Regions from separate parts of the Peribacillus sp. TH16 genome, predicted to be linked through region 1. Evidence: riboswitches for the same ligand, from Rfam matches in the RefSeq annotation. Region 1 holds a riboswitch; the other holds the start of a gene.
The links. A riboswitch is a leader RNA that binds a small molecule or an ion and turns the genes downstream of it on or off. The one in region 1 is predicted to bind thiamine pyrophosphate.

Region 2: another riboswitch for thiamine pyrophosphate. It lies ahead of thiC (phosphomethylpyrimidine synthase ThiC); the one in region 1 lies ahead of JFV29_RS21160 (ABC transporter substrate-binding protein).

Annotation. Positions count from the first base shown of each region.
Region 1 covers NZ_JAEKEM010000009.1:1,469,067-1,475,032, forward strand. The annotation lists gene JFV29_RS21145 (ABC transporter ATP-binding protein) at 1-360, opposite strand, end outside; gene JFV29_RS21150 (ABC transporter permease) at 344-1,126, opposite strand; gene JFV29_RS21155 (thiamine-binding protein) at 1,123-1,407, opposite strand; gene JFV29_RS21160 (ABC transporter substrate-binding protein) at 1,419-2,423, opposite strand; TPP riboswitch at 2,555-2,664, opposite strand; gene JFV29_RS21165 (protein-glutamine gamma-glutamyltransferase) at 2,886-3,713, shown strand; gene rarD (EamA family transporter RarD) at 3,876-4,805, opposite strand; gene JFV29_RS21175 (amidohydrolase) at 4,885-5,966, opposite strand, start outside.
Region 2 covers NZ_JAEKEM010000002.1:1,922,821-1,928,786, forward strand. The annotation lists gene JFV29_RS09290 (arylamine N-acetyltransferase family protein) at 5-772, opposite strand; gene JFV29_RS09295 (carboxymuconolactone decarboxylase family protein) at 1,079-1,444, shown strand; gene JFV29_RS09300 (spore coat protein) at 1,578-2,204, opposite strand; gene JFV29_RS09305 (hypothetical protein) at 2,614-2,784, opposite strand; gene thiC (phosphomethylpyrimidine synthase ThiC) at 2,807-4,588, opposite strand; TPP riboswitch at 4,722-4,838, opposite strand; gene JFV29_RS09315 (HAD family hydrolase) at 4,989-5,777, opposite strand; gene JFV29_RS09320 (histidine phosphatase family protein) at 5,958-5,966, opposite strand, start outside.

The DNA of each region.
Region 1 (5,966 bases):
GTACTCTTCTAATCCGGCTTTCATCAATAGAGCTTTTGCCATTTCTTTATCTTTAACCCCCGAAAGCTCGCTTCCTAGCAAAACATTTTCTAATACCGTTCTCCAAGGTAAAAGGGATGGCTGCTGAGGCATATAGCTTATATGACCCTTTAAGCCATTTATTTTTTTACTGTCCAGTGAAATGATGCCATGATGCGGCTTCAAAATGCCCCCGATTAGGTGAAACAATGTACTTTTCCCACTGCCAGATGGCCCAAGGATGGTTACAAACTCTCCATCATCCACATAGAAATTTATATTCTCTAAAATATTCTGTTTACCATCGAAAGAATAGGAGACATCTTTAATTTGCAGCTTCATCCTTTTCACCCTCCTTTCTCTTCCATGAAACAAAGTATCTTTCAAGTATGGTAATGATTCCAAAAAAGAGAAGACTCAGTCCCATAATGATAAAAATGGAAACAAACACCCGATCTGTCCTAAATGAAGAGGATGCGAGCGTCATATAAACACCTATCCCCGATTTAGCCCCAAGCCACTCCGAAATAACCGCCCCCATTACACTGTAAGTGGCCGAAATTTTCAGTCCGGAGAAAATGAACGGAATCGAGTGAGGAAGTTCTAGCTTCCAAAATAGTTGCATTTTCCCTGCTCCCATCATCTTGAAATAATGCTTAAGTTCATAAGGAGTCTGGCGAAAACCGTCCAATGAAGCAACAGCGAGAGGGAAAAAACATACGAGAGAAATCACAATCAGCTTCGGCAGCATACCAAAGCCAAACCAGATGACTAGAAGCGGCGCCAAAACGATGATAGGAATATTTTGTGATAGAATGAGAAGCGGATAAACCGCATCTTTTACACCAGGAAAAAGGTGTAAGAGAGCAGCAATTACTAAGCCAATACAGCTTCCAATAAAAAAACCAGATAATGCAAGGTTAGTAGTTGATATAAGGTGTCCAAAAAGGCTATGAAACGACTCTATTCCCTCGATAAAAATGGCTGATGGAGCAGGAAGTAGCCATTTTTCAACCTTTAATAAGCCTGTTGCTAACTCCCACACTATTAGCAACAATAATAAAAGAAAGAAGGGAGCCCCCTTCTTCCAAATCTTTCTTCCGCTCATGGCCGATATTTCTCCGTTAACGTATCCATCGTGATTCCGCTAGGCTGGTACAATATTTTCACTTGGGAAATGACATTCGGCGAACCTATTTCAATCATTCTCACATTCATTTTTTCTATAACGGCCAGAAGCTCAGAAAGCTCACCTTCCATTGTTGTTTCAAGCGGGTGCACCTCGTACTTGACACCTGATTCATCGATGATTTTGATCGCTTCATCGACTAAGGGGATGACATTTTCCCCTTTAGGAATAATTTGTATACTAATTAATGAGTTTGCCATTGTAGTTCCTCCTATTGTGGTAAAAATTCATTGGTAAATGCTTTCTCAGGATCGAAATCACCTTCAAGAAGATTATTTTCAGTCATCCACTCACTATAATTCTTCCAAATTTCAAGCTTTTGTTCACCCCATCTAGGAGCATCATCCTGATACTTAGATGCAAGCCACTTCTGGCTTTTCTTCACTAGCTTTTTATCTAGATCTGGTGCAGCCTTGATTAAAATGTCTGCCGCATCATCAGGATTCTTAATCGCAAACTGGTACCCTTTCGAAGTTGCCTCTACGAACGCTTTAACAGTATCTGGATCCTCTTTAATCATCTTTTCATTTGTGGTCAAAACAGGCGTATAGTAATCGAGCTTATCTGAGTAATCAGTTAAGTAAACCATATTCAGCTTTTCATTTCGCAATTCAGCCTCAATACCTGTCCATCCATAATAAATCCAAGCGAAATCAATATCTCTTTTCACTGAAGTGAAAAAATCCGAGTCGCCTGTATTTACTATTTCCACTTTATTTACATCCGCATTATCTTTTGTCATGAGAGATTCGATGATAGCCTTTTCAACTGGAGACCCCCAGCCACCATACGTTTTCCCTTCAAAATCCTTAGGTGTTTTAATATTTTTAGCCACAGGAGAAGCGAATCCTGAGGTATTATGCTGGATGACAGCCGCTAACGAAACAATCGGCACGCCTTGCACGCGAGCCTGTGTAATGCCCTCCTGGTAGCTCACGCCAAATTCTGATTTCCCTGAAGCCACAAGCTTATCAGCTCCTGCCTCACCTGGCATGATAATTTCTACATCCAGGCCTTGTTCTTTAAAATACCCTTTTTCCTTCGCTACATACAATCCTGTATGGTTTGTATTCGGTGTCCAATCGAGAACAACCGAAACCTTTTTTAATTCTTTATTGTCTTCATTTTTACCTGCTTCTTCCTTTTCAGTAGTGCCGCCAGCACCACATCCAGCTAAAAGGAATAACAAAGTTATCAGTGGCAATAATTTATTCACTATTTTTCCTCCTACACATTATATAAGGTCCATATGCCGAAACTTTATTGGGTGCCAGTCCCCATCCAAATAATAGATTAAAAAACAAAAACGCCCGAGGATGAATTCGGACGTTAACATACAAAACAGAAAGTCAGTCATGATATGTTCCCTCCGCTGGCATCATCCAGATCAGGTTCAAAGAGTCAGCATCTTAAGGACGCAATCTCAGCCAGCAATACCGGCTCCCCTACATTTCTTGCACATATGAACTTTTCTCTCTCATTATATCAATTCATACAGAAAAGGGAATACTAATTTGCTTCTTCTAACGATGGGCCATTCTGATCATCCTCAGTAATAGGAATAAAATTTGATCAGTATTGTTCAGCAACTCATATAATAATTATTATTACACTGTAGATAGTTCTTGAACTACTTGAATTAATCATTTAATTTTGTGACCAAGAGGTGGATATGATTATGATAAAAATTAATCAAAAATGGTTAGATGTCAGTCAAATCCAACCAGGTATAATATCTGAAAAAGCATTAGAAATTCTCCAATTAATGTGGAAATATCCGAATATTTTTGTATATAAGACAATGGAAGATCTTAAATTCGATATAGAGATGAGGCTGCAAGTCAATAAAGCTGCTGTTTCGTTAGATAAGAGTAATCCTGAATTTACAATACTCGAGGATTCTGTATGCAATGAACAATATTGGCGACTTACAAAAGATGGAGCATTTGAGCTTAAACCAAGCGTACCCCCTCATCTGGCACTTGAGGATATTTTCATAAACGGAAGTCTTTACGCTTTCGAATGCGGGACAGCGATTGTCATTGTTTTTTTAAAAGCTGTTTTAGATACGGTTGGTCCTAAGAATTTTGACCGTCTTTTTTCAGGCCTTACTCTTTATGACTGGCACTATCCGCAGAATTTGATTCTTCGAGTTCATGAAGGGACGGATTATGTACCAGGCGACTGTGTTTACTTCAAAAACCCAGATTACGACCCGAGCACTCCAGAATGGCAAGGGGAAAATGCGATATTCCTTGGAGAAAACCTCTTTTATGGCCATGGGATTGGGATTACCAATCAACAAGGAATCATCGATGAATTAAATAGCAATAGAAAGTGGAATGCCATCATATCAGCGTTCCTAACAAAGCATATTGTAAGCATAAATAGTTCCCACTATAGTCAATTCAAGCCAAATATCCCCCGTAATAACTCCGTGTCGCTTCATGACTGCCTATCCAATATAATTGTTTCTGAAATAGGCTCGAGAACTTTTCTAGCGTAGGATTAACCGTTTCTCTTATTAAAGATATAGATTTTGAATCACTTTTCGTTTATTTTAATAGCTTGTGAAACTCGACACTGACTAACAATTTTTTTCAGAGTGACGTGTATCACTATAAAAAAAACGCTTGGGAAATGGATTTCCTCAAGCGTTTTTTTCTTTTTATGCACCAAAGTTTCTTTTTTCTTTAAACCTACGTGTCCCTGCCTTCCCCCATTTTGTAATGGAAAGCGTATAAACCACCAAGGCAGACCAAATGAATAAAAAGGCTAAAAGATGTGCTTTTGTAAAACTTTCATGATAGACAAATACCCCGATTAACAAGGTTAAGGTTGGAGCAATATACTGAAAAATGCCAAGCATCGATAACGGTATCTTTTCTGCCCCTTTTGCAAAATATAATAGCGGTAGAGCCGTGGCAATCCCACCGCCAACTAACAGCAAGCTTGTGCTCCCTGAGGTTAAAAATTGTGATTCGGATTGGAACATCAAATATATCAAGTAACCTAGAGCAAGAGGGGTTACCATCATCGTTTCGAGTGTCAGTCCGATTGCTGATTCTGCCTTTATCATTTTTTTTGCCAGACCGTATAACCCAAATGTCATGGCTAAGACTAGAGAGACCCAGGGGATCGTACCGAAATGAATACCAAGTATCAATACACCGATTCCTGCGAGCAGGAACGACACAATCTGTACCCCGCTCAATTTTTCCTTTAAGACTATTACTCCCAACAAAACACTGACTAGCGGATTGATATAATAGCCGAGGCTCGTGTCGAGAATCCGGCCCGAATTAACAGCCCATATGAACACTCCCCAATTAGCTGTAACAAGCAGTGATGCCGTAAGCAATGCCGCGAATAATTTGGGATTTCCCATTATGTTTTTGACATAATCAAGAAATGCTCCCCATTTTTTCATAAACATCAATAAAACAAGCATGAAGACGAAAGACCATAACACCCGCTGAGCTAAAATCTCTATTGCACCGACTCCCTGAAGGAACTTCCAGTAAATTGGTACGACTCCCCACATTAAATAAGAAAGGGCGGCATATATCGCCCCTTCTTTTTGTTCATTTATTTTCATAACCTGCCTTCTTTCTAATTACATTCCTTTATCGAAATCCTATTAATATTTTGCTTACCTATTTCATGTTTTGCAACTGTTATTTTTTATCATACATTATTCGGTCATCAATGACCGTCATGACCGCTTCAACTTTCAGAAGATCATCTGGCTCTATAGCTAAGACATCCCGGTTAAATACGGTAAAATCGGCGTCGTATCCCTTTATGATCTGACCACGCCGGTTTTCAAGACCAATCGCAGCCGCACTGCCTTTTGTATAAAGCGCGAAAGCGTCATAAACAGACAGCCTTTCATCCATGCCGTACACTGTTTCATCATCACTGTTAATCTTTTTCCTTGTAACAGCTGCATGAATCCCCAAAATTGGATTTAATGGTTCAATCGGTGCATCTGACCCTCCCGCACAAATGATCCCCAGCTTCAAATACGTTTTCCAGGCATAAGAGGATTCCAATAATTTTGCTGAAACCTTTTCTTCGACCCATGGAAAATCGGACGGTACGAAACCTGGTTGAATATCAAAGATGACCGGTAGTTTTGCCGCACGCTCCAAGAGTTCTGGGCGAACAATCTGTGCATGTATAAGCCGGTCCCGAAGACCCTTTTTAGGTGGAAAAGCTTCAATCACATTCAGGACATAATCAAATGCGAGATCACCAATGGCATGAACAGCAATCGGCATATCAGCCTGCCTTGCTTTTTGCACCAATTCCTGCAGTTCCTTTTCAGTGAAAATAGCCACACCATTCGTATCCTGTTGATCTTCATAAGGCTCACTCAACAGGGCCGTATGTCCTCCTAATGAGCCATCGGTAAATATCTTCATACTATCGAATTTAATATATCGGGTGCCTTCTTGATACCGCCCACCGGATGCCAGCATCTCTTCAAATGCTTGGTGATGAACGAGCAAATTGGCACGAAAGGTCATGTTTCGGCCCTCAATGACCGATTTAAACGCCTGATAAGTCGGCATGAAGCCATTGTAGTAAAAAAGATCCTCTGTATGCCCACCAGTCAAACCAAGCTTATATGCGTCTTGTATGGCCTCTGTAAGCGCGTTTTCGATATAGCTCTGGTCAATGCCGGGAAGACGGTCTAACACAAGGTTCTGGGCCTGATTTTCTTTAAACAAACCATTTAGACGCCCATCGGGAT
Region 2 (5,966 bases), on a different contig from region 1:
TCTCTTATCTATCAAAATACTGTTTCATTATCTCTTTGAATCGTGTGCTATCTATTTCTTCTTTTGTCACTTTCCCGTCGTCCCACTGCGTAAAGGATGTATCGGTTAAAGTGATGTTCCCGCTATTTGTAAGTCGAGTGATTAAAGGATGTTTGTTAAAAGGTGATTTTGGGTTTTCCCTGATGATAGTTTGAATCTCATTCAGTTCCACAACATTTTCTACGGTATTTGAAGAATCGAAAGCATACCCAATTTTCCAATCGGGATCTTTATGTTTCAGCTTTAATTCAAAAATATAATCTCCATGTTCGTTACATTCCTTTTTAATTCGAAATTCACCATTTTGAGAAATAACGGTTTCTCCGTTAAACGGTACTGGTTTTAAAGGTAAATTCCCTCCAAATCCCGTATCGACTAAATAAGTTTGACCTTCATGATTTAATAGAATGGCGACATGGGTTCTACCTATGGTCATCCACCCTTGATTGTAAATTACGCCGCGAACTAAGAAAACGTCAAAGTCATTTTCCACTAGGAAAAAATAAAGCGCCGTATTCAATTCATAACAAAGTCCCCCCTCGTTTCTCACAAGAACTTTGTTCATGATATTTTCTTTGTTGATGTCACTAAGATGAGATGCCATGATGGATAAGTTTTCAAAGGGAATTGTTTTCGCTGTCTTTTCAAGAATTTCATCTAATTTTTCAAAAGTCACTTTTTCATGTTCCAGCAGCCCTATTCTTTTTCGGAATAATGCGTTCAGTTCATTCATTACGATTTCCCCCCTTAAGTTAGACACTGCAAAAAGGTATCTTAACTCTTTACATATTTCATTATACTTTGTCCATATTTTAGTCTTCAACTATTCTGGAGTGCCTTGCGGTCTATGGATGCTCTATACAAATGAGCTGTATGTGGCGATGCAACAGAATATCCTTATGTATATGTATTAGTGCATCTACACGTGATCTAACGGGCTATTCATTCACAATAACTCCATCGTTTTTGATTAATCATTTCTTGTTTAGTTCATACTAATTTTTGATGAAAGATTATTATGGATGGAGTTGAATGGGATATGGAATTTGAAGCAAAAAACACTACAGAAATTACTCTTCACGATTATAAAGCTGGTATTGGTATTTTTACGGATAAAATGCCTGAGCTCGCTGAGAAATTCAATTCCTTTACGGAAGAATGCTTTAAAGAAGGTCTATTATCTAAGAAAGAGAAACAGCTTATCGCTTTAGGCATAAGCTTATATTCTCAAGATGAATACTGTATTATCTACCATACTAAAGGATGCCTTGATCAAGGGTGTTCAGAACAAGAAATCCTGGAAGCAATCGGAGTGACGGCAGCATTTGGTGGAGGAGCAACTATGAGCCAGGCTGTAACTCTTGTCCAAAATTGTGTTAAGGAAATAAATCAGATGAAACAATAATAAGGAAACAACACTGGTTAATATTATTGAAGGGATAGGACTTACGGTGCTTAGTCCTATCCCTTAATAAATTGCTATAGTTATCTAACTGGTCGGAATAAATTTGCTAGTTTTTTTAGATTTTGTTTGTTTTTTAATTAATGCTTACGTTGTTATTTCCTTGTGCGGGTGAATATGAATTCAACATTTGTTGCATATCCTGCTGTGCAAGCTGTGGAACTTGGTAGTAATGATGTTTGTTTTGATATATCGAAATCTCATATGCCATTTCAATGCAGTTCGGAACAGAAGCTGCAAATACGCGACGCACAACTGGGTTTGTAATTTCAAGTGCAGACATTGCTTTTAAAGAAGCAGCAGACTTCACTGCCCCAAGCATCAAGCCTGAAATGCATTCATCCGTAATTTCCGATACGGATTGCAAAGGTTTCTTTGGCTGAGTTGGTGTCAATCCATATATAAAATCGTTACCTTGATTCATGTTGTAACTCTGTGTTCGTTTGGATGGGTCCTGGCCAGATTGAAAGCACTCTAATGAAAGGTTATATTCATCTTGGATGAACTGATATTGACGATCCAGAATGTCCAGTAATTCCTGATCCTGTACATGCTGACGCAAAAGCATATAAGTGTTTAAAGTACCAATCGTTCCCGACAACACTTCATGTACATCGAATACTTCGTGACCACCGTGATTCATTTGTGGGGGTATAGCACCTGTTTGCATATTCTCGTGTGTTTGACCTTGTTGATTTTGCATCATGTAAATTCCCTCCTTGTTTTATGATGTGGACAAGCTTAGTATGTTAAAACAAAACAAGAATATCCGTGCAAAACCCTCCCATGAAAACCTAATAAAGCCACGTTCCTTTATACACTGGTTTTTATGACTAACATGATCCGAAGAAATGAGGGACATATAGGATAAAGAAAAATACCTGGGGTAACTTATACTTATAAAAGAGAAAGGTAATGCCGAGGGTATCTATGGAACTTTCTCAAAGTCTGATTCGGTGCTTATGAAAAATAAGGAAAAAGGATGGTTAGTCCTTTTTCTCCTTAATACTTATAAAACTGAATAATCCCAAGGAGCATTAAAGTCTTATTGATTTGCAATTTTTCTACTTACTAGAATACCAAGAATCCAAAGTTATTTAATCGAGAAATCCCTACCATTGCAGACTCTCAATTAAGTGGCACTTTGTGCATTCTTGTAAATAATCATTTTTTACAAATTCATGATTACAATTTTCCCGAAAAATACTCAGCTCTTTTTTAAGCTGATCCAGCTGATTTTCCAACTGTTTTATTTCAACTTTAATCTGGATTACTCGATTCATCGAATTCTCCTTTTCGTCCATATTATTGATAGATTTTTCCGTCTGTGTTTCTAAATTCATTCGCTTTTTCTTTCAAGCCTTCATCAATTACAGACTCAAAACCAAGCCCTTTTTCTTTAGCTAAATCACGAATATCTTGTGAGATTCTCATGCTGCAGAATTTAGGACCGCACATTGAACAAAAGTGAGCTGTTTTGGCACCCTCAGCAGGCAGAGTTTCATCGTGATATTCAACGGCTCTTTCAGGATCGAGCGATAGATTAAACTGATCTCTCCAACGAAATTCGAATCTTGCTTTTGAAAGGGCATCATCTCGTTTTTGAGCATTTGGATGGCCTTTTGCTAGGTCAGCGGCATGGGCTGCAATTTTATACGTAATAACCCCTATTCGAACATCCTCTTTATTTGGAAGACCAAGGTGCTCTTTCGGTGTCACATAACAAAGCATCGCAGTTCCAAACCAGCCAATCATGGCAGCCCCAATCGCAGAAGTAATATGATCGTAGCCAGGAGCTATATCAGTTGTTAGGGGTCCCAATGTATAGAATGGGGCTTCTTGACAAACTTCCAGTTGCTTATCCATATTTTCTTTAATTAAATGCATTGGAACGTGACCGGGCCCCTCAACCATAACTTGTACATCATGTTTCCAAGCAATCTTTGTTAGTTCACCCAATGTTTCCAATTCCGCAAATTGCGCCTCGTCGTTTGCATCTGCAATAGATCCAGGACGAAGTCCATCTCCTAATGAGAAAGATACATCATATGCTTTCATGATTTCACAGATTTCTTCAAAATGAGTATAGAGGAAGCTTTCTTCATGATGAGCCAGACACCATTGAGCCATAATAGAACCCCCACGGGAAACAATTCCCGTCATCCGCTTTGCTGTTAATGGGATATATCGCAGAAGCACACCAGCATGTATGGTAAAGTAATCAACACCTTGCTCAGCCTGCTCAATTAAAGTATCCCGAAAAACCTCCCATGTTAAATTTTCAGCGACTCCATCTACTTTTTCAAGCGCTTGATAAATCGGTACTGTTCCAACAGGTACAGGCGAATTTCTAATAATCCATTCACGGGTTGTGTGTATATTTTTTCCGGTAGAGAGATCCATGATGTTATCGGCTCCCCAGCGAGTGGCCCAAGTCATTTTTTCTACTTCATTTTCGATGGATGAACTAACCGCTGAATTCCCAATATTCGCATTTATTTTCACATGAAAATTACGTCCGATAATCATCGGCTCACTTTCAGGATGGTTAATATTAGCCGGTATAATGGCCCGCCCGCTAGCTACTTCATCTCGTACAAACTCAGCGGAAACACTTTCTCTAATCGAAATAAACTCCATTTCTGGGGTAATGATACCTTTACGAGCATAATGGAGTTGGGTTATGTTTCTCCCCTTCTTTGCACGCAAAGGATTTCTTATCAATCCCGGAAAAACTTCTGCTTTGGAATGAGACTCAACTTTTTTATACCCATTATCTTCTGGTTTTATTTTACGCCCCACATACTCTTCAACGTCTTCCCGTTCAAGAACCCAGTTGCGTCTAATAGGGTCAAGACCTTTACGAATATCAATAGAATACTCAGAATCCGTATAGAAACCGCTAGTATCATATACGCGTAGAGGTAAATTTTCCTCTTCACCAAATGCTCCTGTTGTGGGACTTAGTTTAATTTCACGCATAGGAACTTTTATATCAGGTCTAGACCCCTCTACATAAACTTTTTTACTTCCTGCAAAATTGGACATAATTGAAACGTTCATGTCATTTACTGAATTACTCATGATTTCATTTCTCCTTTTTAAGTTAGATTAAAAAGGACAAAATCCAATCCATTTTCGCACGAAAAAGCCAGGTCTCATATTTAAGACCCGGCTAAAGTTAGTATGACTACAGAAATGACCAAATTACATGTCATTGAATAGTAGATTCTAACTTCCCCACGCTGGTATGAACCAGATCAGGTCCTGAGGGTTAAGAAGCTTTAACGCGCTTCTCTCTCAGCCCAACTTTTATTGGACACCCCTAGTCTGAATAATATTAATTATTACATGGTAACTATATACCATCCATTTTGGTTTGTAAATAAATTCAAAGACCTATTATTTTAATGCCATGTTTTGAATTAAATAAAATCCCCTCCAAGTTAAGTTTTTTTGAACTTACTACTTGAAGGGGATATATCCGTTATTTATTTAGACTCTCAAGGATAGGAAAAAGCTCCTCTAAATGCGTAATTTCATAATTAGGGATGACTTCATTCCGTTCCTTATCATGACGGTTTATCCAAACCGATTTAATGCCTGCACGTGATGCACCAAGGATATCCGTCATTAAATTGTCGCCGACCATTAATACTTCATGCTTATCAAGCTCCATGATTTCTAATGCATGCTCGAAAATAGAAGCATCCGGTTTCCCACGTCCAAACGCGCCGGAAATAACGATTTGATCGAAATAAGGAACTAACTCAGGCGTGATTTCAAGCTTCGTATTTTGAAGCTCAGGCGAACCATTCGTCAGCAATAACAATTTGTACTTCCCTTTTAACTCATCTAACACCTGGAATGTTTCTTCATAAATAAATGGTTTTTTCCGTCTCTCAGCAGGGAAACGTTCTGCTAGCTCAAGACCAAATGCCGGGTCATCTATCCCTAATGCCTTCAAGCCTCTTGTCCATGCCTCTTTCCGATAAGCTGGTACAATCTCGGCCATCTTACGGAATTCATCATGATCATCTTGAAAATTACCCCAAAGTCCTTCAAACGGGTTGATACCGATCATTTGCGTAAATTCATATGTATCATAAGAAGAATAAAGCTCACGTGCTTCTTTCCGTACCGCTTCCTCAAACTCGTCAACATTCAAATCATATTTCGCCTTTGCCAATTCGCATGTCGCTATAAAAGCCTCTTTCACACTCTTCTGATCCCAAAGTAACGTATCATCTAAATCAAAAAAAACTGCCTTTACCAAAATGCTCACCCTCTTTTCCCTACCATTGAATTCGAAAAAATTACACTATTACAATAATAAACCACAACCATTAGAAAAAGAATAACTATCGGTAAAATGCCTTCATCTTTCTTTGAAATATCAAAAGGCTTACCCTATTTGCTCATGAAAACTTAAAAAAGTTCACATGCGAGTTTTTCCTTATTTTCT